Regions from separate parts of the Mesorhizobium sp. M6A.T.Cr.TU.014.01.1.1 genome, predicted to be linked through region 4. Evidence: riboswitches for the same ligand, from Rfam matches in the RefSeq annotation. Region 4 holds a riboswitch; each other region holds the start of a gene.

Region 1 (7,698 bases), on a different contig from region 4:
GACCAGCCACCCAACCGCTGCGGATGTAGTCGGTCAGCGGGCGGCTCTTGTCGATCGAAACGCCGTCGAAGCGGATCGCTATGTCGCCGGGTCCGGTTGCCGTCACCGCCGCAGCCGAGTTGTCGATGATGAAGCCGCCGGGCACCGAAAACGACACGCCGAGCCCCGGATGCAGGAAGGTTTCGCCACGCACATAGCCTTCCTCCGGCGTGTCGCCATAGAGCAGGCCGTCTATACCGGCGAGGAAGGGGTCACGGTCGCGCGTCCCGACGCCAGGCGCGCCGAACTGGCGGGCATGGCGCTGCGCCAGATCGATGCGCTGCGGCGTGTTGGGGTGCGTCGCCAGGAAGTCGAGGCTGGCGTCGGTGGCGCCGCTGATCGAGCGGAAATCGGTGTAGGCCGACATGGACTGCAGGAAGCGGCCGGCGGCAAAGGGATCGAAGCCCGCCTCGCCGATCGACTTGATGCCGATGCCGTCGGCCTCCAGCTCCTGATTGCGCGAGAACTGGGCTAGCCGCAGCTTACCGCGGATCAGTGCCGCTTTGGCGGTCGGGCTGTCGCCGAGCACATCCGAGACGACCTTGGTTGCAAACCCCTCCTCGGCCTCGAGTTGCTGGCGCTGCAAGCCATGGTTGGCAGTGACGTGGCCCATCTCATGCGCGATCACCGCGGCGAGCTCGGCCGAATCGTTGGCCAGCGCCAACAGGCCGCGCGTGATGTAGAGATAGCCGCCCGGCAATGCGAAAGCGTTGACGTTGGGCGAATTGAGGATGGTGATGCGGTAGGTCTGGGTCGGGTTGGCCGACACCACGGTCAGGCGGCCGACGACCTTGGCGACCATGCGCTCGAGCTTGGGATCGGAATATTCACCGCCATAGGTGGCGAGGATACGCGGATGCTGCGCCTTCGCCATTTCGGCGAGCTTGCTGTTAGCGGCGACATTGTCGACCGTGATCGGTTTGCTGGAAGGCTGGAAGCCGGATTCCTGAACGTCCGGAGGCGTGAACATCTGGCAGCTTGCCAGCGCCATGGCAAAGCCGGCCAGCGCGAGGAAGCGCGCCAGCGGTTTCCTTCTCACTCTGTCGGTGCCGGTCGGCAGAACAGCTTCCTTTCGGGTCTCGGCACATGACCCCGAAAATCGGGCATCGATTTTCAGAAAAGGATCATGCGCAAAATCAAACTGCCACAGCATCCTTCGCGCGCACGAGCACACGCGGCACTGTAGTGGCAAATCACAGTCTATGCCGGACCAGTATCGGAGGACCTAGCCACACTACTTTGACCAAGGCAAGCAAACGCCACATCGCCTGAAGCCGGTTTGGCCGTAAATTATGTCCGCTTCCGGGCAACATCTCGTGATCCTTGGCCAAACGGACCTGCACCGATATAACGCCGGAATGCTTCCGGTCCAGCCTTGGTGAAAAAATCGGCGACAGTCCCCGTCGCGGCAACCGTGCCATTGTCCAGGAACACCATGTCCTGGCCGATACGGTGGGCGTCCTCCGGCTGATGGGTGACGAACAGCACCGTCATGCGCCGCTCCGCATGGACGCCGGCTACCAGGTCGAGCATGTCGTCACGCAAGGCCGGCCCGAGCGAGGCGAACGGCTCATCGAGCAAAAGAACCGGCCGATCGCGCACGAGGACGCGGGCGAGTGCGACACGCTGCCGCTCGCCGCCGGAGAGTTCGCGCGGCAGACGCCGTTCCTTGCCGGCAAGGCCGACGCGCTTGAGTGCCCCCGCGATTGCCACGTGGTCGGCCTCAGCCAGCCTGAGCGACGGCGAGCGGCCAAGGCCGACATTTCGTTCGACCGAAAGATGGGCGAAGAGATTGTTCTCCTGGAACACCATTGACACGGGCCGCGCCGAAGGCGGTTTGGCGCCGACATCGGCGCCGCTGATCAGCACGCGGCCCGATCGTGGCGTCTCAAAGCCGGCCACCAGATTGAGGAGCGTCGATTTTCCCGAGCCGCTCGGCCCCATGATCGCAGTGATCTTCGAGGCGGCGAACGCGACATCGAATAAAAACGGCGCTTCGCCATAGCTGAACGAGACCTTTTCCAGCCGCACAGCCGTGCCGTTTTCAGCGCTGCTGAGCGTCATGTCTTTTCTCCCCGCCCCAGCCGATCCGCGGCCAGCACAAGCGCGAGACAGACCAGGCCGAGCAGCAGCGCTAGGCCGGCGGCATCCATCGTGCGGTAGCTGCCCATGCGCGCCAGCAAGAGATAGGGCAGTGTCTGCAGGGAGTCGCTACCGAACAGGGCGATGACGCCGAGATCGCCGAGCGACAATGCCATGGCAAAGGCGAAACCCGTGGCGAGCGGCCGCCGCAGCGACGGCCAGTCGATCAGCCGGAACCGGTTCCAGCCCGAAATGCCAAGCAGCAAACAGAGCCGTTCGTGGCGTTCGCTCGCCGCATCATAGCCGGGGCGAATAGCGCGGATGGCAAACGGCATCGCCATCACCGCGTTGACGGTGACGACCATGACAGGGGCGATCGCGAAGACGTCGCTGACGGTACGCAGGAGCAGAAACCAGCCGGCGCCGATGACGATGGGCGGCACGACGAGCACGAAGCCGGCGCCGGTATCGGTGGCATGCTCGAGCAGCGTCTTGGCGCCGACGCGACGCTTCAGGGCCAGTGCCCGTCGTCCCATGACGAGCGACAGCGACAGCGCCACCGAAAGCAGCGCCGCCAGCAAGGCGAGCACTGCGCTGGTCAGCGTCGCTTGCCGCACAGCGCTCTCGCCCGCCAGCCGGCCAAGATCGGCGCCAAGGCCCGACTTCACCGTGGCCGCCATCGGCCCGGCGACGAACAGCAATGCCAGAACGATCAATGCTGCGTTCAGCACGGTCTCGCCGACGCTTGCCGAAAGATACCGGCGCGGTGCCACCGACAGGTTGGCATCGCCGACGGTGTTGGCGCCGAGCCGCATCAACACCAGCACCACGACGAAGGTCAGCGCGATCTGCAGCAGTGTCAGCGTCACCGCGCGGGCAGGATCGAAATCGAAACGCAGCGCCTGGTAGATAGCGACCTCCAGTGTCGTCGCGCGCGGCCCGCCGCCCAGCGTGAGCACGATGGTGAAGGATGTGATGCACAGCATAAAGACAAGCCCGGCGACGCCCGGCAGCGCCGCCCGCAGCGTCGGCCATTCGATCAGCCGGAAGGCCGGTCTGGCGCCCATGCCGAGCTGGTTCGCCAGCCGCCACTGGTCGGCCGGCACTGTCCCCAGCGCTTCAAGGAACAGCCGCGTGGCCAGCGGCAGATTGAAGAAGACATGGGCGACGAGAATGCCGGACAGGCCGTATATGCCCGGCCAACCCTGACCGCCAATCGCGCTGAGCAGGCCGGCGAAATAGCCGGCACGGCCATAGAGGGCCAGAATGCCGAGCGCGGCGACGATGGCCGGCAGCGCCAGCGGCACGGCGAAGAGCTGCAGGATCAGGCCGCGGCCAAAGAACCACGGATGCCGCGACAGCGCCCGCGCAACGAGCAGCGCCGGCAGGACGGACAGCAGTGTCGACAGAAGCGCTTGCCATAAGGTGAAACGGACAACGCGGAAGAGATAGGGGTCGAAGGCCGACGCGGCGCCGGACGGGTCGCGGGCGCCTTCGACGATGAGCCCGGCGAACGCTCCACCGATCAAAAGTGCTATTGCCGCAAGCGCGAGAATGCCAGCTGTGACGCGGGAATCCGATGATGGCGCGCGTTGCACGCTAGACCACCAGATTCGAGATTCTTAGCGAGGATTGCGTTCCTTCGCGCCCCCCTCTGTCCTGCCGGACATCTCCCCCACGAGGGGGGAGATTGGCAGGTTCAGCGCTCCGCTCATTCCGGCAATGTCGGAGATTGGCGAAAGCCGGCATGATGGCCGATCTCCCCCCTCGTGGGGGAGATGTCCGGCAGGACAGAGGGGGGCGCCGTAGAGTGATCATCGTCAATCAGAAGCTACTTGCTCATCACCGCCAGCCATTCGTCGACCCAGGCCTTGCGGTTGGCGGCGACCTCTTCGGGGCTGAACAGCAAGGCCTTGGTCGGCTTGACGAGCTTGTCGAAGGCTGGGTTGAGCGGCTTGTCGGTCTTGCCGGCAGGAAACATCCAGTTGGTCTCGGGAATGACGTTCTGGAATTTCGGACCGGTCATGAAGGCCAGGAACTTTTCCGCCAGCGGGTTCTTCGCACCAGTCGTGGTGATGCCGGCAACCTCGATCTGCAGGTACTCGCCCTCCTCGAAGGACGCCGCCTGATAGCGTTCGGTGTTTTCGGCGACCATGTGATAGGCCGGCGACGTGGTGTAGGACAGCACCATCGGCGCCTCGCCCTTGGTGAACAGGCCATAGGCCTCGCTCCAGCCCGGCGTCACGGTGAGCACCTTTGCCCTGAGCTTGGCCCAGGCTTCCGGCGCCTTGTCGCCATAGACCGATCTCACCCACAACAGCAGGCCGAGACCGGGCGTCGAGGTGCGCGGATCCTGGATGACGATCTTCTCATCGGCATCGCCCTCGACCAATTCCTTCAGGCTCTTCGGCGGGGTCTTCAGCTTTTCGGTGTCGTAGACGACGGCGAAATAGCCATAGTCGAACGGCACAAAAATATCGTCGCTCCAGCCGCCCGGCACCTTGACGTCCGATACCGGGCCATGCGGCGAAAACAGGCCGGTAGCCTTGGCTTCCACCGTCAGATTGGTATCGAGGCCGAGCACGATGTCGGCCTTGGTCGCGGCCCCTTCCAATCTGACGCGATTGAGCAGCGCGACGCCGTCGGCGACCGCAACGAAATCGAGAGTGCAGCCGCATTCCGCCTCGAAGGCCTTCTTGACCGCGGGGCCTGGACCCCAGTCGGCGGTGAAGCTCTCATAGGTATAGACGGTGAGTTTCTCCTGCGCGGATGCTGGCCCGGTGCCGAGAACGGACGCGGCAAGCAGCATTGCCGAAACAAGAGAGTATGAAAACGTGCGCATCGGCGCCTCCTTCGTTCACATTGAAAGGAATTGAGGCGTCGGGCTGTCCGAAACGTCTAATCCCTCCGCCGGTACAAACCGGATCAGGTTCAGCGGGTTGGCATGGTTGCCTCTCAGCTGGTCCGCGAAGATCACGTCCAGCACCCCGTTAGAGCGTTTCGACACATAGGCCCGGCCGAAGTGCTGCGCAAGCTGAAGTTTGCAGGGCATCTGGAGCGCGGCCTTCCGTTTCGCAAGCAGGGCTGGTAAGGGCCACGCATATGAGCAAATTCACCATCCTGCTTGGCGGCGATCTTATCCGCACGCCGCTGGTCGACCGCCAGGTCGAAGGCTCCCGTGTCATCGCCGCCGACGCTGGCATCGGCCATGCCCGGACGCTGGAGCTGACGCCGGAACTCTGGGTCGGCGACTTCGATTCGGTGCCGGCGGACTTGCCGGACGATCTGGCCGCCGTGCCCCGCCAGGTGTTTCCGGCAGAAAAGGACAAGACCGACGGCGAGCTGGCTATCGCCGCTGCGCTCGAACGCGGCGCGACCGGGCTCGTGCTCGCCGGCGCGTTCGGCGGCAAGCGCACCGACCACGCCTTCCTGCACCTCGCGCTCAGCATCCGGCTGGCCGAGGCAGGCATAGAGGTGCTTTTGACCAGCGGCGCCCAGGAAGGCATCCCCTTGCTTCCCGGAAAGACCGGCTTCGACTACGCCGACAGCACGCTGTTTTCGATCCTCGGCTTCTCCGACCTTTCCGGCTTGACCGTTACCGGCGCCAAATGGCCGCTGAACCACGTCGAGGTCGCGTTCGGCTCATCGCTGACCATTTCCAACGAGGTCAAGGGCCGGCTCGAAATCGCGCTGGGCAGCGGCCGCGCGCTGTTGCTCGCCCATCCTTTTCCCCTACCTGAAAGCTGACATGGCGCCGCCACTTCTCAATCTCGACGGGATAAAGCTGACTTTTGGTGGCACGCCGCTGCTCGACGGGGCGGAACTGACAGCGTCGGCGGGCGACAAGATCGCTTTGGTCGGCCGCAACGGCTCGGGCAAGTCGACGTTGCTCAAGATCGCTGCGGGATTGATCGAGCCGCAGGACGGCGAGATGTTCCGCCAGCCTTCGGCGACAGTGCGCTACCTGCCGCAAATGCCAGACATGGATGGTTTCGCCAGCGTCCGCGCCTATGTCGAGGCGGGGCTTGGACCCGCCGATGACCCCTACCGCGCCACCTATCTGATGGAGCATCTCGGCCTGTCCGGCGAGGAACGACCGAACGACCTGTCCGGCGGCGAGGCGCGGCGCGCTGCCCTTGCCCGCGTCATGGCGCCGGAGCCCGACATTCTCCTCCTCGATGAGCCGACCAACCATCTCGACCTGTCGGTCATCGAGTGGCTGGAGGAGGAGCTTGCCCGCACCTCTTCGGCGCTGATTGTCATCTCGCACGACCGCCGCTTCCTCGAGCGCGTGTCACGCGCCACCGTCTGGCTCGACCGCGGCCAGACCCGCCGTCTCGACAAGGGTTTTGGCCATTTCGAGGAATGGCGCGACACGGTGCTGGAAGAAGAAGAGCGCGAGCAGCACAAGCTCGGCCGCCAGATCGTGCGCGAGGAGCACTGGCTGCGTTATGGCGTGACGGCGCGACGCAAGCGCAACATGCGCCGGCTCGGCGAGTTGCAGACCATGCGCCAGCGCTTTCGTGGCCATCGCGGCGCCGAGGGCGCGGCGACCATGGTGGCCAGCGACGCCGCCGAATCCGGCAAGCTGGTGATCGAGGCCAAGAACATCGAGAAGAGCTTTGGCGACCTCACCGTGGTCAAGGGCTTCTCGACCCGTATTCAGCGCGGCGACCGCGTCGGCTTGGTCGGGCCGAACGGCGCCGGCAAGACGACGCTCTTGAAGATGCTGACCGGCGAATTGAAACCGGACTCAGGCACGGTGCGGCTCGGCACCAATCTGGAGATCGCCACACTCGACCAGAAGCGCGAGGCGGTCGATCCGCAAGAGACACTGGCGCAATACCTCACCGACGGACGCGGCGAGAACCTTGTCATCAATGGCGAGCAGCGCCACGTCGTCTCCTACATGAAGGATTTCCTGTTCAAACCGGAACAGGCGCGCACGCCGGTGCGTGAGCTTTCGGGCGGCGAGCGAGCGCGGCTGTTGCTGGCCCGCGTGCTGGCACGGCCGGCAAACCTTCTGGTGCTCGACGAGCCGACCAACGATCTCGACATGGAGACGCTGGAACTGCTGCAGGAGCTGGTCGCCGGTTTTGCCGGCACCGTCATCCTGGTCAGCCACGACCGCGATTTCCTCGACCGCACCGTGACCAGCCTGATCGCGCCGGACGGCGGCGGCCGCTGGATCGAATATGCCGGCGGCTATTCCGACATGCTGGCGCAGCGCGGCGGCACCAGGCTGGACGACCGCAAGGCGCGGACGAAGGCCGAGACCAGCGAAGCGACGGCGGCAGCCAGGACCGAAGCAGCTGCGCCGAAGGGCCCGGCAAAGAAACTGTCGTTCAAGCAGAAATTCGCGCTGGAATCGCTGCCCAAGAAGATCGAGGCGGTGACCGCCTCGATCTCACGGCTGGAGGACAACATCGCCGACCCGGCCTATTACGAGCGCGATCCGGCCTCGTTCCAGAAGACCATCGCCGCCCTCGACAAGGAAAGCGCCACGCTGGCCGCGCTTGAGGAGGAATGGCTGGAACTTGAAATGTTAAGGGAAGAAATGGAGGGATGAGGAGCGTT
Region 2 (7,698 bases), on a different contig from region 4:
GCGTGATGTTTGGCACCAGTTCAACTCGCTATCTCATTGGCAGCCGGCGAGCGAAAGCCAAGGGCGGCGGAAATCCGATGGGCGGCCCGCGCCACCATGTCGCCCAGTTCGCCTATGCGCTCTTCCGGCACCCGGTTTTCCGGGGCAGCGATGTTCAGCGCCGCGATTATCTTACCCGGTGCCACGAAAACCGGTGCGGTGATCGGCACCGTTCGGGCCCAGGATGGCGAAAATCATGCCGCGCGGCACATCGAGATCGATACGATCGACGGCGCGCAGCTTGCCGAACGTTTGACCAGGCCGCGGGCGGAAATGGCTGACTGGGCAAGACCCGTGGCGGGCACACCCATAGGAGAAGTATCGTTCATGCAATCATCCGGCAGTCGCAAAGTGAAGCCAACTTTGGCGCAATGGCTGCGTCGTCAATTCCTCTGCAGATACGAGCTTACCGTCTGGCTTATCCTCATGCCAGAGGCTCCGACACTACCTGGCCGCCGAGTTGAAGCGCCGGTCAGATCATATGTCGGACAGGCCGCTACCCATCGTGGGGTTTCTCACTCGATCACGGCGCAGGCCTGACGATTTCCGGCATCGCCGGCAGGCTGGCTTTTGTAGTCGTCCTGTCCGCCGTGGACCATCAATGCCTTGCCTCGTATCGCCGTTTCCCCACCATCCAGTTTGACCATGCTGTTGAAAGCCTGGGCACGCAAAACGCCGTCGGCGCCGACCCGCTGATTTGGCATGTCGCCCGCGTGCGGGCCTTTTCCAGTGAGATATCCATGTTCGGCATTCGTCGGATTGAAGTGCCCACCTGCCGAGTCATGGCCGGTCTGATGGTCGCACTTTCCGGTTTCATGAACATGGAACGCGACCCATTCACCCGCCGGCAGTCCTGTTACCTCCAACGCTATCAGCACACCCTGCGCCGTCTCGGTCAGCGTGGCCGTTCCATTCTTCTCGCCAGCCATGTTGACGAATTCGGCTTTCGCGGTCGCGGTGTCCTGAGCCGCTGCAGGCATCGCGACCGCCAGCGCCAATCCTGTTGTTGCAAGCAAATTATTCATCAGTTGGCCTCCGGTTTACAAGGACCCCAAACAACAACGGGGCCTCTTCGTTCCATTTGAGAATGGAGTTTTGTCTCCGGCGCGCCCGCTAGAGAAGCGGGGCGATGCGTGGAACTCGATAGTATCTCCGTGTCATGAGTGTCACGACGTTGGTTTACACCAATTCGAAGAGTTCCGCGGTTTGCCAACCTGCCAGCAGTATGATGAGAATACCAACGAGCCTAAGGAGCGTCTTTTCTGCGATTGACTTCACGACCAATCCGGCCATCGGCGCTGCGACCACGCCGCCAAGGATCAAACCGGCAACGGAGAGCAGATTTTCGGTTAGCTCTCCTGCCTCCTGCCAATGGCCCGTTAGCAACGCAAACAAGAAGGTCAGAGACACCGAGAATGTGATAAGGAACTCGCTGGCATTTACCGTGCCAATAACGTAGCGGGGCGTCCCGCCAAAACCGAGAAGGCCGGTCGTTACGATTGGTCCCCATCCGCCACCCCCTGCGGCATCGAGAAATCCACCACCAAGCCCAAGGGGAGGTACCACGCCTGCAGGGACCGGATTGCTTGGGATCCGCCGGAATGAACGGAACAGGAGCCAAGCTCCGACCAGCGCAAGGTATGTGGTCACATATGGCTTCATGATGGCTCCCTCGAACGAGGTGAGCACAAAAGCGCCGAGAACTCCGCCGAGCACGCCAAATGGCATCAGCCGCCAGAAAAGCTTCCAGTCAATGTTGCGGTGATAGAGGTGAGCCGAACCTGAGGCCGCAGTGGTAAACAGCTCAGCAGCGTGAACTGAAGCCGAAGCGTGTGCAGGAGACACGCCAAACCCCAGTAGTGTTGTCGAGGAAACAACGCCGTAGGCCATGCCGAGAGCCCCGTCCACGGCTTGAGCTACAAACCCCACGAACGCAAAAAGAAGAAATTCTTGCATTTGGCTCTCCGATAAAAGCGCGGGTCGTAATTGGCGAAGAGGAACCCGCCGCGTGCAACATGTGCAATTGCGTCTTCATGCTTCCACAATTCACTAAACGCCTGGCATCGATAATGGTGACGACGAACGGGAAACTGTGCGCTCGACCGACGCCTTTCCTCATATCTTCAAAGTCATGTAGACTCTCAAAATATTGAGAGCGATCTCGAACAGGATGCCAAGTTTAGCACCCTCTTAAGTTGAAGCCGCGCATTAATCTACCGTCCTCGAAAGACCACGCCAATCGCTCAAGCGATGCTATCTTTGATGATGCCATCCGGTAGCGAGACGACCTGAGCGACCACTGCTGAGGCAGCCGCCTCTGACCTAGGGTTTCACGGGTCGTGACGCATACTTGCAGCTCCACCCTTTATCTGTTTAATTGCCGCCATCCACAGGGGTGCTCCGTATCGTCGGGGCTGAGAGATGGGCTGCAAGCCCGTAAACCCTAGAGCTGATCTGGATAATACCAGCGGAGCGAGGCGGGCGATGTTTTCTGGCGCACAGATTTTTCTTTTTCCGATGTCCGGCGATTTCGTGGGCCCGCCCGAGGACCATATCACGATCGACCTCACGGTCGCGGCCAACGGCCCGACCCCGCGCTGATCTTTCGCGCCGGAGGTCTCGCATGTCCCAGTCTTTCTCCGCTGCGCCGCGAATCGCAGCCTTGTTCGCCAAGGTCGGACCGGCCTTGCTGTCGGCCGGCACGCTGGTTTTGGCTTGGGAGCTCTATGCGCGCATCTCGGGCATCTCGCCCACCACGCTGCCGGCGCCGTCACGAGTCCTCGCCCAAGCCATCCAGCAGCGCCAGGCGCTGTTCGACAACACCGTGCCGACCATCAGCGCCACATTGGCGGGTTTCGCCTGCTCGCTGGCCGTTGCCTTCATCCTTTCGGTGCTGATCGACTTCTTCAAGCCGCTGCGCCGCGCCCTGTTCCCGGTATTCATTATCAGTCAGACCCTGCCGCTGGTGGCGATCGCCCCGCTGGTCGTTCTCTGGTTCGGCTTCGGGCTGACGCCGAAGATCATGCTGGTCGCGCTCGTGACTTTCTTTCCCATGCTGGTCGCGCTGGTGCAGGGTTATGAATCGACGGATCGGGACATCTCGGCGCTTCTGAGTTCGATGGGCGCTTCCCGCATGCGCATTTTCCTGCTGGCCCGCCTGCCCTCCTCGCTGCCCTATTTCTTCGCCGGGCTGCGCATCTCGATCACCTATGCCGTGGTCGGCGCCATCTTCGCGGAATATGCCGGCGCGGCCAAAGGGCTCGGCATCTACATGCTCAACGCCAAGAACAATTTCCGGCCCGATCTCGTGCTCGCGGCCGTGCTGGTCAGCGCGTTGCTCACGCTGGCCCTGTTTGCCGCCACGGTGCTGATCCAGCGCGCCGCCATGCCATGGGAGCGGCTCGATGCCGCACGAAAACCATGAGCAGGCGGCTGGAACTGCGCCAAGTCAGCAAGAGTCTTGGCGATATCGACGTGCTTGCCGGCATCACCCTGCACGTCGAGCCGGGCGAATTCGTTTCAATCCTCGGCCCCTCCGGAGCCGGCAAATCCACGATCTTCAGGTTGCTGACGGGCGATCTCGATGACTACGGTGGCGATGTCGACTTCGACGGCCGGCCACTGGCCGAAGCGCGACGACCGTTTGCCTTCATGCCGCAGCGCGATGCCCTGATGCCTTGGCGCACGGTTATCGACAACACCGCGCTCGGTCTTGAAGTGCAGGGCATGTCCCGCAAGGCGGCGCGCGACAAGGTGTCGCCGCTCTTCGGCGAATTCGGCCTTGCGGGCTTCGAGCAAAAGTATCCGGCGCAGCTCTCGGGCGGAATGCGCCAGCGCGCAGCGCTGTTGCGTACCGTCGTGCAGGACCGTGCCATGCTGTTGCTCGACGAACCGTTCGGCGCACTCGACGCCCTCACGCGCACCGGCATGCAGCGCTGGCTTCAGACGATGTGGGACCGACATCGCTGGACCGTCCTGCTGATCACCCACGATATCCGCGAGGCGGTCTTCCTGTCCGATCGCATCTATGTGCTGAGCGGCCGCCCTGCCCGCGTGCTGCGCGAAATCGCCATTCCTCTTCCGCGCCCGCGCAAAGATCTTGCCTCTCCGGAAGCCACCGCCATCGAAGCCGACATCCTCGATACCCTTCTCGATCCACAGCTCGCCCAAAGGATATGACCATGCTTTCCAGACGCCTCTTCATCGCTGCCGCATTGATCGCCGGGCTCGGACCCGTCACGCCCGTCTTCGCCCAGCAGACTGTCACCGTCGCTCTCGACTGGACGCCGAACACAAACCATGTCGGGCTCTATGTCGCCCGGGCGAAAGGCTTCTACACTGAGGCCGGGCTCGACGTGCAGATCCTGCCCTACACCGACACTGCGGCCGGTACGCTGATCGCCAACCGCGTGGCCGATTTCGGTATACTGGGATCCATAGGATTGTTCACCCAACGCACGGCCGGCGCCGACCTCGTCGCCACCTACGCCATCATGCAGACGGAAACCGGCAGGCTGGCCTTCAATGCGGACCGCACCGATATACAATCCCCCAGGGACCTGGACGGACTGACCTATGGCGGTTTCGGCAGCGCCTGGGAGAATGCGCTGATCGGCACCATCATCCGTCATGACGGAGGCGAGGGCAAATTCGAAACGGTGACGCTGGGCACCTCTGCCTATGAGGCCTTGGCCAATGGCGCAGTCGATTTTACGCTCGAAGTCTACACTTGGGAGGGGATCAAAGCGGAGCTTGACGGCAAGGCCCAGCGCGCCTTCCGCTACGCGGATTTCGGCGTGCCCGACCAACACACCAATTTCATTGGCTCGAGCCGCGCCTACCTCGAGAAAAACAAGGACACGGCAACCGCGTTCATCGCCGCGACTAGGCGCGGCTACGCGTTCGCCGTCGAACATCCGAAAGAAGCGGCTGACATGCTGATCGGAGCAAACAGCGACGTGCTGACCAACCGTCCGTTGATCGAGGCATCACTGAAGGCGCTGGTCGACGGCCACTATCTACAAAGCCCCGCCGGGGCGATCGGCACGATCGATCCCGCAAAGATGGAGGCTATCGGCGACTACCTGTTCAAGGCCGAAATCCTGCGCGACGGCGATGGAAACCCGGTCAGCGAACGACCCGATTTCGCGGCCTCTTACAGCAACGCCTATCTGGCCGACCAAAAATGAGCCCGCCGCGGCGCATGCATCTCAATGCCGTGATCTTCGGCCTCGGCAGTCACGAGGCCGGTTGGCGTATGCCCGAAAGCGACCCGCTTGCCTCGACCAGCCTGGCCTACTGGGTCGATATCGCCCGGCGCGCGGAGGCTGCCGATTTCGACGCTCTGTTCCTCGGCGATGTGCTGGCCTTGCAGGGTGGTGCCGATCGGCATCTTTCCGACGCGATGGATCCGCTGCTGATCCTATCGGCGATCGCTGCCGTCACCAGCAGGATCGGACTGATCGGGACTGCATCGACCAGCTTCGATCACCCTTTCCACCTCGCCCGGCGCTTCGCCTCTCTCGACCACATCAGCAAAGGCCGTGTGGGCTGGAACATCGTCACCTCGTCCAACGTGCTCGAGGCCCGTAACTTCGGACTGGACGCCATGCCGGAGCATGACGAGCGCTATGCCCGCGCAGCCGACGTGGTCGACGCAGCCATAGCGCTCTGGCAAAGTTGGGCTCCCGATGCGCGGACGCCGGACAAGGCCGCCGGGCGATACTTCGATCCTGACAAGGTCCGGCCCGTCGATCACGCCGGTCCGTTCGTGCGCACCGCGGGCCCGCTCAACGTGCCGCGATCGCCCCAAGGTCGGCCGCTCCTGGCGCAGGCCGGCTCGTCGGAAGCTGGCCGCGCCTTCGCCGCCCGTTACGCCGACATCGTGTTCACCGTCCAGGCGACGCTGACGGAAGCGCAGGACTTCTATCGCGACATCAAATCACGAGCGGCCGCCGTCGGGCGCGATCCAGACACGGTCCTGGTCTTTCCGGGAATCGTTCCGATCGTCGCTCATACCAGGCAAGCAGCCGAAGAGCGGCTGGCCGCGCTGAATGGCTTTACCGTGACCGACCATGTCCTTGCCAAGCTCGGCGAATTCCTCGGCGAGGATCTAGCCGATGCCGAGCTCGACGCGCCGCTACCGCCCCTGTCGAGCGCGCGGCCGAACCAGTCCAGCCAGAGCCGGGTCGGCGTGCTGGTCGGAATCGCAAGGCGGGACAGGCTGACACTAGGCCAGTTGCTCATGCGCCTCGCAGCTGGCCGCGGTCATCTGCTCGCCGTCGGAAATGGCCGCGACATCGCCGACACGATGCAGCAATGGTTCGCGGGCCGAGCGGCCGACGGCTTCAATGTCATGGCGCCCGTCATGCCCGCCGACCTGCAAAGCTTCGTCGACGAGGTAATGCCTTTGCTGGAGCGTTCGGATGTTTTCGGCGCCGGGCGCACTCTTCGCCAGCGATACGGTCTTCCGACGCTTTAGGGTCCAGAGTCCAGATCCAATCCCGTTCGTCCGATCAGAGCGCCGTAAGCCGCCAGGCGCTGCTTTGCTGCGCGGACAGGTCATCACCGTCCCGCCCTTTCGAGCATGCCGGAATTGACACCCTCGCACAGGCATGCTCCTGGCAATCCAGACCTTCGAACAGAAAAAGCGTCCCAATGCTTCGTAGATTTTTCTCCTACTACCGCCCCTGGAAGGGTCTGTTCATCCTGGATTTCTGCTGTGCGGTTCTGTCTGGCATGCTGGAACTTGGGTTCCCGATGGCAGTCAAGGTGTTCGTGGACGACCTGCTGCCGACGCAGCAATTGCTGCTGATCCTTGCTGCGTCGGCCGGCCTGCTTGCCATCTATGTGCTGAACACCGGACTGATGGCGGTCGTGGTTTACTGGGGTCATATGCTCGGCATCAACATCGAGACCGAGATGCGTCGGAAGAGCTTCGATCACCTGCAGAAGCTCTCGTTCCGCTTCTATGACAACCACAAGACCGGCCACCTCATCGCCCGCGTCACCAAGGACCTGGAGGAAATCGGCGAGGTCGCCCATCATGGTCCCGAAGACCTGTTCATCGCGATCATGACCTTCCTCGGCGCCTTCGCACTGATGTTCCTGGTCAATCCGCAGCTTGCATTGATCACAGCGGCAATTGTGCCGCTGGTCGCCTGGGTGACAAGCCGCTATGGCGCGCGCATGACGCGCAACTGGCAGGCGCTTTACGGGCGGGTCGGCGATTTCAATGTTCGCATCGAGGAGAATGTCGGCGGCATGCGGGTGGTGCAGGCGTTCGCCAATGAGGACCACGAACGCAATCTTTTCGCGCGCGACAACGCCAGCTACCGCAAGACCAAGCTCGATGCTTATCGCATCATGGCCGCCAGCACGTCGCTGAGCTACATGAGCATGCGGTTGATCCAACTGGTGGTAATGATCGCCGGAAGCTACCTCGTGCTGCGTGGCGAACTTTCCAGTGGCGGCTTCGTTGGCTTCCTGCTCCTGGTCAATGTGTTCTTCCGGCCGATCGACAAGATCAATTCGGTGATCGAAACCTATCCGAAAGGCATCGCCGGATTTCGCCGCTATGCGGCTCTCCTCGATACTGAGCCTGACATTGCGGATCGGCCTGGCGCAGTTGATGCACCGACGCTCAAAGGTGACATCAGC
Region 3 (7,698 bases), on a different contig from region 4:
TTTCACCTACATCGTCACCAAGACGGTGAAGGAGGAGATTTCCTTGCCGGTGGCGGATCTGCTGCCGGTGTCGTCGTAACGCTAGAGAGATCGTCTACCCGGGCGATGCAATAGAGACAATCTCTCTACGCAACGGCGTTGAAACAGTCTCTCTGTCTGCACCGCGCGCATAGTCTCTCCACATCGCCTCGACATCGGGAGACCTCGAACATGTCCGCGCATTTTGCCCGCCCACACCGCCATGATGCACTCGACCGCCTCGCCGACCGCCGGCTGCTGCGCGAGCTCGCCTATGTCGACGGCCATTGGACGGCGAGTGAGGCCGCCGAGAGCTTCGAGGTGACCGATCCTGCCACAAGCGCCACCGTTGCCTGGGTTGCCGCGCTCGATAGCAGGCAGACGAGCAAGGCGATCGACGCGGCATCGCGCGCCTTTCCCGCCTGGCGCGGACTTTTGCCGCAGGAGCGCTCGAAAATCCTACGAAAATGGTTCGACCTGATCATCGCTGCCAAAGAGGATCTGGCGCTCTTGATGACGCTCGAGCAGGGCAAGCCGCTTAGGGAAGCGCTTGGCGAGATCGACTACGCCGCCTCTTTCGTCGAGTGGTATGCCGAGGAGGCAAAACGCCTTAACGCCGAAAGCGTCACCAGCCATCTGCCGAACGCCGAGATGATGGTGCGGCGCGAGCCGCTTGGTGTCGTCGGCGTCGTCACGCCGTGGAATTTTCCCGCGGCCATGCTGACCCGCAAGGCGGCCGCCGCCCTTGCCGCCGGCTGCACCATCGTCGCGCACCCCTCGTCTGAAACGCCGCTATCGGCACTGGCGCTGGCCGAACTCGGCGAACGCGCCGGCCTGCCGGCAGGCGTCTTCAACGTTCTCACCGGCAAGGCTTCGACCATCGTTGGGCGGATGTGCGAGGACGCTCGCGTGCGGGCCATGAGCTTCACCGGCTCGACCGAGATCGGCAGGCTGATCGCCGCGCAAAGTGCGCCGACGATGAAGCGGCTGGTGATGGAGCTTGGCGGTCATGCGCCGCTGATCGTCTTTGCCGACGCCGATCTCGACAAGGCTGTGACCATAGCCGTCGATGCCAAATTCGCCACGTCCGGCCAGGATTGCCTCGCCGCCAACCGCATCTATGTCCAGCGCCCGATCTACGATCGTTTCTGCGCCGCCTTCGCCAGGCGCATCGACGCGTTGCGTACAGGCAATGGCCTGGCCGATGACACCGACATCGGGCCCTTGATGCACGAGCGTGGCGTCAAGAAGGTCGAGGAGCAGGTCGCCGATGCGCTCGCCCATGGCGCACGCTGCCTCACCGGCGGCAAACGCGATTCTGCAGGACCGCTGTTCTACCAGCCGACCCTGCTGGCCGATGTCACCGACGACGCGCTGATCATGCGCGAGGAAACTTTTGGTCCGGTCGCCGCGCTGACGCCCTTCGACAGCGAAGAGGAAGTCGTCGCCCGCGCCAACGCCACCGAGTACGGCCTCGTCGCCTATGTCGTCACCGAGAACGGCGGCCGCCAGTTGCGCATGGGCCGCGCGCTCGACTACGGCATGGTCGCCATCAACCGGGTCAAGATCACCGGCGCGCCGATCCCGTTCGGCGGCGTCAAACAGTCCGGCATCGGCCGCGAGGGCTCGCGCCATGGGCTCGAAGCCTTTACCGATCTCAAATACCTCTGCCTGGATGTGGCCTAGGCCGCGCCCCACACTTTTCCTTAGGAGTAAAAAAGATGCTCGACCAGTCCAACGAACTCGCCGCTTGGGACCGCGACCACTTCTTCCATCCCTCGACCCATATGGGCACCCACGCGCGCGGCGAGAGCCCGACCCGCATCATCGCCGGCGGCGAAGGCGTCACCATCTGGGACAATAATGGGCGCAAGAGCATCGATGCTTTCGCCGGGCTTTACTGCGTCAATGTCGGCTATGGCCGCCAGAAAATCGCGGACGCCATCGCCGCGCAAGCCAAGAACCTCGCCTACTACCATGCCTATGTCGGCCACGGCACCGAGGCGTCGATCACGCTCTCCAAGATGATCATCGACCGCGCCCCGCAAGGGATGTCGAGGGTCTATTTCGGCCTCTCCGGCTCCGACGCCAACGAGACCAACATCAAGCTGATCTGGTACTACAACAACGTGCTCGGCCGGCCGGAGAAGAAGAAGATCATCTCGCGCTGGCGCGGCTATCATGGCTCCGGCGTCATGACCGGTTCGCTGACCGGGCTCGACCTGTTCCACAACACCTTCGACCTGCCGCGTGCGCCGATCCTGCACACCGAGGCGCCCTACTATTTCCGCCGCGCCGACCGCTCGATGAGCGAGGAACAGTTTTCCCAACACTGCGCCGACAAGCTCGAAGAGATGATCCTGGCCGAGGGCCCGGACACGGTCGCCGCCTTCATCGGCGAGCCGATCCTCGGCACCGGCGGCATCGTGCCGCCGCCCGTCCTCTACTGGGAAAAGATCCAGGCGGTGCTGAAGAAATACGATGTGCTGCTGGTCGCCGACGAAGTGGTCACCGGCTTCGGCCGGCTGGGCACCATGTTCGGCTCCGACCACTACGGCATCAAGCCCGACCTGATCACCATCGCCAAGGGCCTGACCTCGGCCTATGCGCCGCTGTCGGGCGTCATCGTCGCAGACAAGGTCTGGCAGGTGCTGGTGCAGGGTTCCGACAAGCTCGGCAGCATAGGCCATGGCTGGACCTATTCGGCGCATCCGATCTGCGTTGCCGCCGGCGTCGCCAATCTCGAGCTGATCGACGAGATGGACCTGGTGACCAACGCCGGCGAGACCGGCGCCTATTTCCGCGCCGAACTGACGAAAGCCGTCGGCGGCCACAAACATGTCGGTGACGTCCGCGGCGACGGCATGCTGGCGGCAATCGAGTTCGTCGCCGACCGGGACGACCGCGTGTTCTTCGACGCCTCGCAGAAGATCGGGCCGCAGGTCGCTACCGCCCTTGCGGCAAGCGGCGTCATCGGCCGCGCCATGCCGCAAGGCGACATTCTCGGCTTCGCGCCGCCGCTCTGCCTGACGCGCGAAGAGGCCGACATCGTCGTGTCGAAGACGGCGGATGCGGTGAAGAGCGTGTTTGCCAACATCTGAAAACTGACATGAACGCCATGACCAAAACCCTCCCCGCCACCATGGCCGCCGTGCAGCTGACTGGTCACGGCGGACCGGAAAAGCTCGTCTACCGCACCGACGTGAAAGTGCCCTCGCCCGCGCCTGACGAAGTGCTGATCAAGGTCACCGCTTGCGGCATGAACAACACCGATGTCTGGGTGCGACAGGGCGCCTATGGCACGGAGGAAGATGCTGCCGCCGTATCGACCTGGCGGCGTCAGGGCAACACGCTGATCTTCCCGCGCATCCAGGGCACCGACACGGTCGGCCACATCGCCTCAGTCGGCGATGGTGTCTCGCCGGACCGTATCGGCGAGCGGGTGATGGTCGACTTCTCCATCTACAACCGCGACGACGATTCACTCGCCGACATCGACTATATGGGCCACGGCCGTGACGGCGGCTATGCCGAGTATCAGACCGTGCCGGCCGAGAACGCCCATGTCGTCGACACCGAGTTGACCGATGTCGAACTCGCCACCTTCTGCTGCGCCTATCTCACCGGCGAGCAGATGCTGGAACGCGCCGCATTGAAGGCCGGCGAGCGCGTGCTGGTCACCGGCGCGTCGGGCGGCGTCGGCTCCGGCATCGTGCAGCTGGCGCGGGCGCGCGGCGCCGTCCCCTATGCAGTCGTCGGCAAGGGCAAGGAACAGGCCGTGCTCGACATCGGCGCCGAGGCGGTGATCATCCGGGGTGTGGCCGACCTGCCGGCTGCGGTAAATGAGGCAACCGGCGGCCAGCCGATCGACGTGGTTGCCGATCTGGTCGGCGGCGCGATCTTCAACGATCTGCTGCGCATCCTCAGGCCCGAAGGCCGCTACACCACAGCCGGCGCAATTGCCGGCCCGGTCGTGCAGCTCGATCTGCGCACCATGTATCTCAAGCAGTTGCAGTTGCACGGCTCGAGCCAGGGCACGCGGCACGACTTCCGCCGTATTGTTCGCTACATCGAAGACAAGAAGATCCGGCCGCTGGTCGGCGGCGTCTACAAGCTCTCCGATTTCCACCGCGCCCAAGCGGATTTCATCGCCAAGGATTTCGTCGGCAAGCTGGTGGTCGTTCCAGACGCCATTTCGGATCTCGCAGCGACCCGTTGATAGCCAAGATTATCGCTCTCGCTTGGTTCTGCGTTCGACGTCTGACGCCGACCGGTTCGTCCGGCACGGCAGCCGTCGTCGTCCAGTTGGCAGCGGGTACTGTGATATTACCCGTCGGCTGCGAATACGTAGCCGTTGCCATCCTTGGACAACGTGCCGACGTTCGGCATCAACCAGTGAGTACCCGAAATGGTGAGCTTGTCGGCGACCGCGCGATCGAAGATCTTCCTTCGCGTTTCGACGGCCATTTGCGGATCCTGGTCGATAGCAAGCTGCCACTCGGGATTTGTTGAAACATGGGGCGCAAGATTGACCACGTCAGCGCTGATCAGGAGCTGTTTGCCGCCCGAGGTGACCAGATGCGCGACCATTCCCGGGCTATGGCCGGGGGCCTGAACGGCGTGCACGCCAGGTAGGAGTTCTGGTTCTCCCTCAAAGGTCCTGACGTTTTTCCACGTAGCCACCGTAGCCTGAATGCGCTGAGCGAGGCCCTTGCGCGTCGGTCCGAGATCGATCGACTCGACTCCCGGGCGCGTCCACCATTTCAATTCCTCGGCGGGCACCACGATGTCGGCATCCGGGAAGACCTGCGCATTGCTCTCATTGTTCATGAGGCCATAAATGTGGTCGCCGTGCAGATGGGAGATCAGGATTGTCTTGACTGCCTTGGGGTCAAGGCCCGCCGCAGCCATGCTCTCGAATAGCCGGCCGTTCCCCTCACCATAAATCGGATGACCGCCGGTACCCGAGTCGATCAAGACCACTTGATCGCGCAGCTTTAGCGCCATGACGATAAACCGCAGGGGCGCCTGATTGTCGGGAAAACCGGCACCACGCAACGCCGTCTTGACCTGTTCGACGCTGACATTCCTGACCATACCCTCCCGCAGGGGAACGTCACGCATGCCATCAATCAGAGAAAAGACTTCAATGTCGCCAACCTTGTATTTTCGGAAAGGTTGAGCGACGGCGTGTTGAGCGCGGGCCGCGTCGACAAACGTGATCGGCTTGTGGAGCCCAAACGCAGCATGAGCACCGGCCGCGCCAAGTGTCAGGTCGCGACGCGAAATATCGAACATCCTTCCCCGCTGACGGAATGATCGAGCATATCAACGGCGGTCGGCACTGCACAAGGTCGGCTGGGTCGTGAGCCGCAAGTTAAACTGAGACATCACCTGAGCGCGATCCCGCCGCGGTGGCGGCCGAGGGCCGGCCGATCGACGTCGTCGCCCACCCCGAATATCGACACGCCCTAACAAGGACTCGGGCTGTTCGCCGACACAGTGAGATCGAGCGCGACATGGCCTTGCGGCGCGCCGAAGCGAAGGAAGGCTTCCGACAGCGTCGCGAACACCGGTCCGGCATCGCCTCTCAGCTTCGTGCAGAAATTCTTCGACCTGTCGAAGACGCCCGAAATCTTGAGGAAGTCGATGCAGCCGTAGATCTCATCCATGTGATGGCCCTCGCCGAGCGGATAGAGCGAGAACTGCGCGGCGACCTCTTGTCCGAGTTTTTTCGCACCATCGACATGCGCCCGCGCCGCGCCGATGCGCTCGGCCAGGGACAGCTCGTGGCTGCTGCCGGAAATCGGTGTGCAGATCGGATCGTCAGGCTCGCCCGGACAGCCGCGCGACACCGTCGCCGACAACACGCAATGCACGCCACTCGCCGCCGCCGATGCGAAGAGGTCGCGCATGGCCGGGAAAAGCTGTTCCGGCGGGCCGACGATCAGCGTCGAGATGTCGTCGGTCTCGATGCGGAAATTCGGTCGATACGGATCGAGCGCCGAAAGCGCCCCAAGGATGACGCCGACGAAATCGTCGCACATCGGATACAGGGAAATCTGTGCACCTGAAAACATGGTCGCCTCGCTCCGCTGGCATTACCCAGATCAGCTTGAGGGACCGAAGGCTTGCACCCACCATCTCAGCCCCGGCAATACGGAGCGCCCCTGTCGATATGGGCGACGTAGCACCCGCGCAACGGATGTTCAAGTGTGGCCCAGGGCAATCGTTCCCAGCAATCGCTTCAGACCAATTACCGAGCTTGGCGGCGCCGCCGAAGCTGCCGATCTCCCCCCTTGCGGGGGAGATGCCGGCAGGCAGAGGGGGTGCTTCCCTCCGACCTGTAAATCGATCGCAGCCGCGCCCTCAAGCTGATTCGGGTTGGCAAGGCTGAAGTCGAAAGTTGGCGATCCTTCACACCCCCCTCTGTCCTACCGGACATCTCCCCCGCAAGGGGGGAGAATGGATACCGCTTCGGCTTCGCCAATCACCAAGGCCCATTCAGCTCTGGCTTTGGACGACCTGATCAGCTCTGTGATCCGACCTGCTTGACCGCGGCTTCGAGCGATCTTTCAAACGCGTCGATCATCTGATCGACCTGGGGCTCGGTGATGATCAGCGGCGGGCAGAAGGCCAGCGCGTCGCCCATGTTGCGCGAGATGACGCCGTTCTGCTGCATGAAGCCGTTGACAAGCCCGCCCAGCGCGCCGGCCGTCTCCCACGGCGTCTTGGTCACCTTATCGCCGACCAGTTCGACCGCCGCGATCAGGCCGACGCCACGCACCTCGCCGACAAGCGGGTGCGAAGCGAGGTTGCGCAGCCGTTTCTGCATATGCGCGCCGACCGTGCGCGCATTGCCGACAAGGTCGCGCTCCTCGATCAGCTTCAGGTTCTCGAGCGCGACCGCCGCCGCGACGGGATGGCCGCCGCCGGTGAAGCCATGACCGAAGGTGCCGATCCGATTGCTTTCGTCGGCAATCGGCTCGAACATTTTCTCGTTGATCAGCAGGGCCGAGATCGGCAGGTAGGAGGAAGAGATCTGCTTCGACAGCACCATGATGTCAGGCCTGATGCCGAAGGTCTGCGAACCGAACATCTCGCCGGTTCGGCCAAAACCGCAGATGACCTCGTCGGCGACGATCAGGATGTCGTACTTCGACAGGACCGCCTGTATCTTCTCCCAGTAGCCGGCCGGGGGAACGATGACGCCGCCGGCGCCCATGATCGGCTCGCCGAAGAAGGCGGCGATGGTTTCCGGGCCCTCGGCCAGGATCAGCTTTTCCAAGTCGTCGGCAAGCCGGCTCGAAAACTGCTCTTCGCTCTCGCCTGGCAGCGCCTCGCGCCAATGGTGCGGTGTCGACGTGTGCAGCACATTGGCGATCGGCAGGTCGAAGGAAATGTGATTGTTGGGCAGGCCGGTCAGGCTTGCCGAGGCGATGGTGACGCCGTGATAGCCGCGAATGCGGCTAATGATCTTCTTGCGTGCCGGCTGGCCGAGCGCATTCGACCGGTACCAGATCATCTTCATGGCCGTGTCGTTGGCCTCGGAGCCGGAATTGGTGAAATACGCCTTGCTCATCGGCACCGGCGCCATCTGCACCAGCTTCTCGGCGAGATCGATCAGCGGCGAATGCGATTTGGAGCCGAAGTCGTGATAATAAGGCAGCTTGGACATCT
Region 4 (7,698 bases):
ATTGGCGTAAAGCTGGCTAGATGGAGAGTAGGAAATAGATGCTACTGCGCAACAACGTTCATGCTTTGTGCTTCGAAAGTCGCATAAAAGGGCAGTGTGGAACACAGCGTTGTAAGGATGGCATAGAGAAGTAGTAGCCCCTTCTTTAGTCTCGCTACGGGAAAAATTCTGGAAAATGGGTCTGCTTGGCTGGACGCAGAACGTTGTGCTTATTCAGCCGGCATTTCTGAAGCTTCTCGAACACGAACAGCTTGCCTTCGCGCACGCTGTCTTCGAGCGGCTTCGCCTTCGCCAGATGCGCCGCAATCGCGCTGGCCAGCATGCAACCTGTGCCGCGCATCGATGTTGCAAGGCGCGGTGTGTCGAAGCGCATTGGTTGGTGATCGGAGCGCAACAGAATATCGGTCGATTGAGGTCCCGACGCATGCCCACCCTTGATCAGCAGGGCTTGAGCGCCGGCGGCCAGCAGTCTTTTTCCTTGTTGGAGCGCTCCGTCCTCATCCGATGCCAGTTCGGAACCAATAAGGAGCGCCAGTTCAGGGAGGTTGGGCGTGACAATGCAGCAAAGCGGCATCAGATCGCGCTTCATGGCAGCGATAGCGCCTGCTTCCAGAAGTGCGCGGCCTGAGGTGGAGGCCAGCACAGGGTCGAGTACTGCGGAGACATGCGGGTATTTGCGCAGCACTGCGGCAACGGCAACAATGATCTTGGCAGTCGCCAGCATGCCGATCTTGATTGTGGCCACGTCGTTGGCCTGCAGCGCGGCGCACATCTGATTGGCCACCAGGCCGGGTGGCGAATGATGGATTTCGATCACGGCGTCGTGCGTTTGCACCGTTAGCGCTGTGACGGCCAGACAGGTGCGCACGCCAATGCCAGAGATCGTCTCGATGTCGCGTGCTATTCCAGCACCCCCGCTGGAATCTGATCCGCCAACGACAAGCACATGCGGTTCTCGTCTCATCGCCATCGGTCCGTCTTTTCGATCCATTCTCGCGTGCGCGCTTCGGGGTCGGAGCTCAACGTGATGTCGGTGACCACTGCCGCGCTGTTGGCTCCGGCCTCAAAGACGCCGTCGAGGCGGTCGGGGTTGAGGCCGCCGATGGCGACCAATGGGATCGGCGTCACTCGCCGGTTCCACTCGCTGATCCGCTCTAGCCCTTGTGGCGCCCACTTCATCTTCTTCAAGACGGTGGGATAGATCGGACCGAGCGCGACATAGTCGGGCTCAGCAAACATGGCCGTTTCCAGCTCGACATGATCATGCGTGCTCAACCCGAGCCTGACACCGGCTGACCGTATCCTCGAGAGGTCGGCGGTTTGCAGATCCTCCTGGCCGAGATGCACGAAATCGCAGCCCTCCTCGATTGCCAGGCGCCAATGATCGTTGACGATGAGCTGGCTTTTGTATTGGACACACAAGGCCTTCGACTTGCGGATCTCCGCGCGCAGCCCGGTTTCATCCATGGTTTTGATGCGAAGCTGAACCAGCTTGACGCCGAGCGGCGCCAACCGCTCGATCCAGGCAGCGCTGTCGACGATCAGGTAGAAGGGATCGAGCTTCATGAAAAAGCCGCACTCCCCAATGTCGGCGTCGATGGCTCGGCGACGTCGCGCGGTTCGAGCATTCCCGAGCCGAAAGCCGCACGACCGGCCTCGACCGCCTTGCCGAAAGCACGCGCCATGCCGACCGGATCGGCCGCCTTGGCGACCGCCGTGTTCAGGAGCACGGCGTCAAAGCCCAGTTCCATGACGGTCGCCGCGTGCGACGGCCGTCCGAGCCCGGCATCCACGATCAGCGGGACGCCAGGGAAATGTCTGCGCATCGAGCGTAGCGCCATGATGTTGATCGGCCCGATGGCGGAACCGATTGGTGCGCACCACGGCATCAAGACCTTGCAGCCCGCCGCAAGCAGCCGCTCGGCGGCAACAAGGTCGTCGGTGGTATAGGGGAATACCGAAAAGCCGTCCTCGGAAAGAATGCGGGCGGCTTCAACCAGGCCGAACACGTCCGGTTGTAGAGTGTCGTGGTTGCCGATCACTTCGAGCTTGATCCAGCTCGTCCCAAACACTTCGCGCGCCATTTTCGCGGTTGTGACCGCTTCCTTGACGGAGTGGCAGCCTGCCGTGTTGGGAAGGACTCTCGTGCCAAGCGAGCGGATCAGCGACCAGAATTTTTCGCCGGCCCTACCGCCTGCCATCTCACGTCGCAAGGAGACGGTCACTGCCGACGTGCCTGACGCCGTGATCGCGTCGGCAAGGATGGCCGGCGAAGGATACTGAGCCGTGCCGAGAAGCAGGCGGGAGGGAAGTGTCGTCCCGAGAAGATCGAACATGCTAGCCTCCCTGCATGGGCGAGAGGATTTCGATCCGGTCACCGTCGCTCAATCGGAACTCCGCCCGGTTGGCCTTGTGCACGAGGTCGCTGTTGACGGCCGTTGCCAGCCAATCGCCCTCATAGTCGAGCGCGGCAAGTAGCTCCGCCAGCGTGGTGGCGGCAACCTCATGCGCTTCGCCGTTGACCATTAGTTTCATGGGCAAGCTCCTTGGTTCTGTTTTGACTGAAAACCAGGTCGGCAGCCTGGCGCGCCATGGCGGGGGCGAGGAGAAAGCCGTGACGATAGAGCCCGTTGATTGCTATGATCTCGCCGTTCGTTTCGACGCGCGGCAGGTTGTCGGGAAAGGCCGGACGGACGCCGACACCGGTTTCAACGATCTCGGCCTCGCTCAAGGCCGGATAGAGGGCATAGGCGGCACCCAGCAGCTCCATCATCGATCGCGCCGTGACCGGTCCTGTGGACTGGCTTTCGATCATCGTCCCGCCAACCATGAAACGGTGATCGGTACGCGGCACCACGTAGAGCGGAAAGCGCGGATGAAGCAGCCGGACCGGGCGTGAGAGCGAAATGTCCGGCGTGCGCAGGATCAGCATCTCGCCGCGAACGCCGCGCAGCCCGTCGTCTTCTGCCGCCATCCCCGTGCAATCGATCTGACGATCGAAGCCGGAAACATGCCGGGCGTCGGTGCCGAAGTGGAATTCGACACCCATGGCTGCAAGCTTGTCATGAAGTGCCGCCATCGCCTGGCGCGGGTCGAGATGAGCCTCATCGGGGAAGAACAGTCCGCGCCGGAAGCGGCCGGCGAGATCGGGTTCCAGGAGTGCAATCTCGTCTTCATCGACACGCCGATGGCCGGACGTGCGGCTGGCGAACCGGTCAAGCTCGCCCGCATTCCGCGGTGCAGCAACAACCAGCGTTCCGGCCTGTGTCAACTGGCCGGACAGAACTGCATCCCACCAGCCGGCGGCATCGCGTCCGAGATCCAGCACTGGCTGCTCGGCGCTTTCACACTCGCACCATGGCGCCAGCATGCCGCCCGCGAACCACGATGCATTGCCGCCAAGGCCATGCCGGATCTCGGCGACTGTGACCGTCGCGCCGCGGGCGGTGAGTTCGAAGGCCGCGGTGAGGCCGGCGACGCCGGCCCCTTTGACCAGCACCCTCATGACGCTTCCGGCGCCTCTGGCATGACCCGTACGCCGGTCTCGTCTACCGGCAGGTAGAGATCGCCGCCATCGCGATATTTCGCCGCCATTGCCGCCATGCCCTCTTTCTGTGCCTCGGCGCGGATGTCGTGAGAAATACGCATGGAGCAGAATTTCGGCCCGCACATCGAGCAGAAATGTGCCATCTTGTGCGCCTGCTTGGGCAAGGTCTGGTCGTGGAAGGAGCGCGCGGTTTCGGGGTCGAGCGACAGGTTGAACTGGTCCTCCCAGCGGAACTCGAAGCGCGCGCGGGAAAGGGCATCATCCCTGACTTTCGCGGCCGGATGGCCCTTCGCCAGGTCGGCTGCATGGGCGGCGATCTTGTAGGTGATCACGCCAATCTTGACGTCGTTGCGATCGGGAAGGCCGAGATGCTCCTTCGGCGTGACGTAGCAGAGCATGGCGGTGCCAAACCAGCCGATCATGGCGGCGCCGATGCCCGAGGTGATGTGGTCATAGCCCGGGGCGATGTCGGTCGTCAGCGGTCCAAGCGTGTAGAAGGGCGCCTCGCCGCAGACGGCGAGCTGCTTTTCCATGTTCTCCTTGATCTTGTGCATCGGCACGTGGCCGGGGCCTTCGATCATTACCTGGCAATCCTTCGCCCAGGCGATCTGCGTCAGCTCGCCAAGCGTTTCCAGCTCGGCGAATTGTGCTGCGTCATTGGCGTCGGCGATCGAGCCGGGACGAAGACCGTCGCCGAGCGAAAAGGACACGTCATAGGCCCGGCAGATGTCGCAGATTTCGGCGAAGTGCTCGTAAAGGAAGCTTTCGCGGTGATGGTGCAGGCACCATTTGGCCATGATTGAGCCGCCGCGCGAGACAATGCCCGTGACCCGGTCGACGGTCAGCGGGATGTAATGCAGCCGCACACCGGCATGGATGGTGAAGTAGTCGACGCCTTGTTCGGCCTGCTCGATCAGCGTGTCTCGATAGACCTCCCAGCTCAGATCCTCGGCGATGCCGCCCACCTTCTCCAGCGCCTGATAGAGCGGCACCGTGCCGATCGGCACCGGCGCATTGCGCACGATCCAGTCGCGGATGTTGTGGATGTTGCGGCCGGTCGACAGGTCCATCACCGTATCGGCGCCCCAGCGGATCGCCCAGACCATCTTTTCGACCTCTTCGGCCATCGAGGAGGTGACCGCCGAGTTACCGATATTGGCGTTGATCTTCACCAGGAAATTGCGGCCGATTATCATCGGTTCGCTCTCGGGATGATTGATGTTGGCGGGAATGATCGCGCGTCCGCGTGCCACCTCATCGCGCACGAACTCCGGCGTGACGAAATCGGGGATGGCCGCGCCTAAGGCTTCGCCGTCGCGCTGCAGCTTGCCGCGCGACATCTGACGGCCGAGGTTCTCGCGGATGGCGACGAACTCCATTTCGGGGGTGATGATGCCGGCGCGCGCATAGGCAAGTTGGGTCACCGCCTTGCCTGCCTTGGCCCTGAGTGGCCGGCTGCGAATGGGAAATTCCGGCGTCAGGCGCTCACCGGTCACAAATCCGTTGTCCTCCGGCCGCACGTGGCGCCCGTCATAGGCCTCGACATCGCCGCGCGCGGTGATCCATTCGTGGCGAAGCCGGGCAAGACCGTTTTCAATGCTGGTTTCGACAGCCGGGTCGGTATAGGGGCCGGACGGATCGTAGACGGTGACGGGCGGCTCGCCCGCTGTCGGATGGACGGAGATTTCGCGCACCGGCACCTTGATCTGCGGGTGGAGGATGCCGGATTTGTGGACCTTGCGTGAGGCGGGCAGTGGTCCCGTCGACACGGCGGGGGGGAGGGCATTCATCGTGAGGCTCCTTTGCTCATGCATTGGAGACCCAGTTCTGTGCCGGAAGGATGAAAAGACGCTTCTGTCGACCTGCCGAAACAGGACCTCGGGCATAAACTCCCGCAAAGCGCTTGCACCGTCCCTACGCCAGTATGAACTGGATCAGGTTCAACGGGTCACTGCGCCGCGAAAGCAAGCAGTATCTCAGCCCCTTGCCGGGACTCCCCTGGTGAATGCGTCAGGTTGGACGGGCCGACGCTATCTTGTCAAGCGCATTCGGGCGCCTTCGGCCGGTGGCGATGACCGGCGGCCTGTCAAAACCGGGCGGAGAGCTCGCGCATGCATCGGGGACAAGTCACGCCCCGGAGACCAGGGCTGGAATGGCCAAAGCCTCTTTCGCTTCGTGAAGGATGGAGAAACTGTATCGGCCATGTGCGTCGAGATCGACCGAGTAGCTCAGGCGGTCACGGATGTGGTTATCCTGGTCGAAGGTGACGATTCGCGGCTTCAGCGAGGTGATTTGCACCTCGTCCAGGTAGATGGACTTGCAGATAATGATCTGGTCGTCGGGCTGGCAGGTGCGGGCGGCCGCTCGATTCAGGATGCAGCATCGGCGGCGTTCCCGATACCAATGACATCTTGCGGGCAACTTATGCAATCACCGGCTTCGTAAAACCCGACGGCGGCGGCCGTGTCCTGGCGCTGAGGATGTGCCGCTGTTCCAGCAGAGAAATCGCATGGGCCGCGGAGTTTTCGCTCTGCGAGGAAGAGTTGACGAAATCGTTTAGCTTGCTTGCAGTTTGTACGACCGCCTTTGAAAGCAACTAAGCTATTGCATTGATATGTTGGTGCGGCGATCGATCGCTACATATCCGGCCGCCATTATCCGAGTATTGGTCCGCCTCATGGCAATCCCTGCGGGGTCGTCGGCGGCCGGATCGGCCGCGCCCTCCAGTCATCAAAGAGGAAGCGACCGAGAATTCCGCTGCCGAAAACTTCCCTGGCTTGGCTATGCATGCGGTAGATGAGATCGCCGCCTACCGCGGCCTGGTCGAGGAAGGCATCGACGCGAAGAATATCGCCGCCCAGTTCGGACAGTCTGGTTATCGCCATGCGTCAGCGGCTCAGACTTGCGGTCTCGAGAGCGGCCTTTGGGGGTCACCTCCTTTTTGATTCAGAGGTTGGAAGACGGCTTCTCGTTACCCAATAGAAATGGCGACTACGGAACGCGATCGCGGCCATCAGGAAACACCTGTCTTCGGCTCAACCTCGACATGGCGTCCGATCGACCGCAGATATACAGCTATCTCGTCCATGAGATGATCGCGTTCGCCGTAGATTTCAGCAATCCTACGCAGCTGTGCTCGACGGCCCTCCGTTGCGCCGGCGTCAAATCAGCATCGCCAAAGACGTATCCCAAGTTGCCAATCGCGCAAATGTTGCAGCCGGCGTCCACAACTGATTGCACGAATGCCGGAATGTCTTTTTCTTGCATGGTCTTCATGTCGAATCTCTCGTGAATGGCGAGCTCGCGCCCCCATGCTGCCTTTTCAGCGTGTCCTCTGGGCGGCGCAAGCCTTGAGCGTGGTTGTGCCCGGGCAACCTCGACTATCCCGTCTGCCACGCTCTTTAGAGTCGGTGGGGTCTGGTGATCGCAGGCTGGGCCACTCAAAAGCCTGCAAGAAGAAAGTCATGGCGACCATTGCTCAAGATCGCAAGGGTGCGTGCAAGACCTTCCGTTGGCAGTCATGCACGCCCACTCAGAGAGAGTCCGGCCGCGGAAATTCTCCCTTATTCGTAAGAAAGCTCATTGAGCAACTGGGCATTGAGCAACTGGGTCTCACGTCGCGGGTCTCGTGTGCTTCACAGCCGAAAATAGGGTACCGCCGTGGCAATTCTCGAAAAGTGCAGGTTACCTCGTTCAGGACACGGCGGATTGCCTTCCGACGGCACCCTTGCTGCAACGTGCGACCTAACGAGACATATCTCGTTCGCGTTCCCTCGACCTGTCTTCGTATTGCTGCTTGCCCTGCGATTTCAGGCCCTCTGCTAGCTCCTCGGCCGCTCTTTGGCCTGCAATGTCACTATTCAAGATCATGTCCGGCATCCCTGGATGGTGATAACCGTAACGCGCATGCAGCTTCCCTCAAGCGCAGCGCGTATCCGTCGATTAGTTTCGTCGTCCGGAACCCGAAGCCCTTATCCGGCCTGGTGTATCCATCATTCAACCGGTATACCGTTCCAAACTTTGGCGGACCATTTACCTCAGGCATGATCATCTCGCGTGACATTGTTTTTTGGCGGCGCCATCATCGCACGTGGCATTTTCTAAAAATCAAGACGTGTTAATTTGTAAAATCAGGGATGTGGCCGCGCCCG

What was found. Region 4 has a riboswitch for thiamine pyrophosphate ahead of thiC (phosphomethylpyrimidine synthase ThiC). Riboswitches for the same ligand answer to the same signal wherever they lie in the genome.
Region 1: it holds a riboswitch for thiamine pyrophosphate, as region 4 does, so the genes downstream of both, thiB (thiamine ABC transporter substrate binding subunit) here and thiC (phosphomethylpyrimidine synthase ThiC) in region 4, are expected to answer to the same signal.
Region 2: it holds a riboswitch for thiamine pyrophosphate, as region 4 does, so the genes downstream of both, EN885_RS10415 (ABC transporter permease) here and thiC (phosphomethylpyrimidine synthase ThiC) in region 4, are expected to answer to the same signal.
Region 3: it holds a riboswitch for thiamine pyrophosphate, as region 4 does, so the genes downstream of both, EN885_RS08080 (YkoF family thiamine/hydroxymethylpyrimidine-binding protein) here and thiC (phosphomethylpyrimidine synthase ThiC) in region 4, are expected to answer to the same signal.

Annotation. Positions count from the first base shown of each region.
Region 1 covers NZ_RZPG01000003.1:64,720-72,417, forward strand. Annotated here, with positions in the region: gene EN885_RS05190 (M48 family metalloprotease) at 1-1,030, opposite strand, end outside; gene thiQ (thiamine ABC transporter ATP-binding protein) at 1,330-2,103, opposite strand; gene thiP (thiamine/thiamine pyrophosphate ABC transporter permease) at 2,100-3,719, opposite strand; gene thiB (thiamine ABC transporter substrate binding subunit) at 3,953-4,963, opposite strand; TPP riboswitch at 5,007-5,121, opposite strand; gene EN885_RS05215 (thiamine diphosphokinase) at 5,224-5,868, shown strand; gene EN885_RS05220 (ABC-F family ATP-binding cassette domain-containing protein) at 5,870-7,690, shown strand.
Region 2 covers NZ_RZPG01000007.1:149,347-157,044, forward strand. Annotated here, with positions in the region: gene EN885_RS10390 (adenylate/guanylate cyclase domain-containing protein) at 1-6, shown strand, start outside; gene EN885_RS33520 (hypothetical protein) at 151-579, shown strand; gene EN885_RS10405 (superoxide dismutase family protein) at 555-1,064, opposite strand; gene EN885_RS10410 (sulfite exporter TauE/SafE family protein) at 1,219-1,995, opposite strand; TPP riboswitch at 2,421-2,533, shown strand; gene EN885_RS10415 (ABC transporter permease) at 2,663-3,463, shown strand; gene EN885_RS10420 (ABC transporter ATP-binding protein) at 3,460-4,218, shown strand; gene EN885_RS10425 (ABC transporter substrate-binding protein) at 4,215-5,228, shown strand; gene EN885_RS10430 (LLM class flavin-dependent oxidoreductase) at 5,225-6,520, shown strand; gene EN885_RS10435 (ABC transporter ATP-binding protein) at 6,697-7,698, shown strand, end outside.
Region 3 covers NZ_RZPG01000004.1:288,271-295,968, reverse strand. Annotated here, with positions in the region: gene EN885_RS08105 (Lrp/AsnC family transcriptional regulator) at 1-79, shown strand, start outside; gene EN885_RS08100 (NAD-dependent succinate-semialdehyde dehydrogenase) at 211-1,704, shown strand; gene EN885_RS08095 (aspartate aminotransferase family protein) at 1,740-3,119, shown strand; gene EN885_RS08090 (alcohol dehydrogenase family protein) at 3,128-4,237, shown strand; gene EN885_RS08085 (MBL fold metallo-hydrolase) at 4,345-5,316, opposite strand; gene EN885_RS08080 (YkoF family thiamine/hydroxymethylpyrimidine-binding protein) at 5,490-6,098, opposite strand; TPP riboswitch at 6,089-6,200, opposite strand; gene EN885_RS08075 (aspartate aminotransferase family protein) at 6,548-7,698, opposite strand, start outside.
Region 4 covers NZ_RZPG01000037.1:21,128-28,825, forward strand. Annotated here, with positions in the region: gene EN885_RS29930 (hydroxymethylpyrimidine/phosphomethylpyrimidine kinase) at 155-970, opposite strand; gene EN885_RS29935 (thiamine phosphate synthase) at 961-1,566, opposite strand; gene EN885_RS29940 (thiazole synthase) at 1,563-2,336, opposite strand; gene thiS (sulfur carrier protein ThiS) at 2,338-2,535, opposite strand; gene thiO (glycine oxidase ThiO) at 2,504-3,505, opposite strand; gene thiC (phosphomethylpyrimidine synthase ThiC) at 3,502-5,337, opposite strand; TPP riboswitch at 5,441-5,557, opposite strand; partial or broken gene EN885_RS29960 (aspartate 1-decarboxylase) at 5,675-5,932, opposite strand; gene EN885_RS29965 (hypothetical protein) at 6,223-6,432, opposite strand; gene EN885_RS29970 (hypothetical protein) at 6,623-6,823, opposite strand.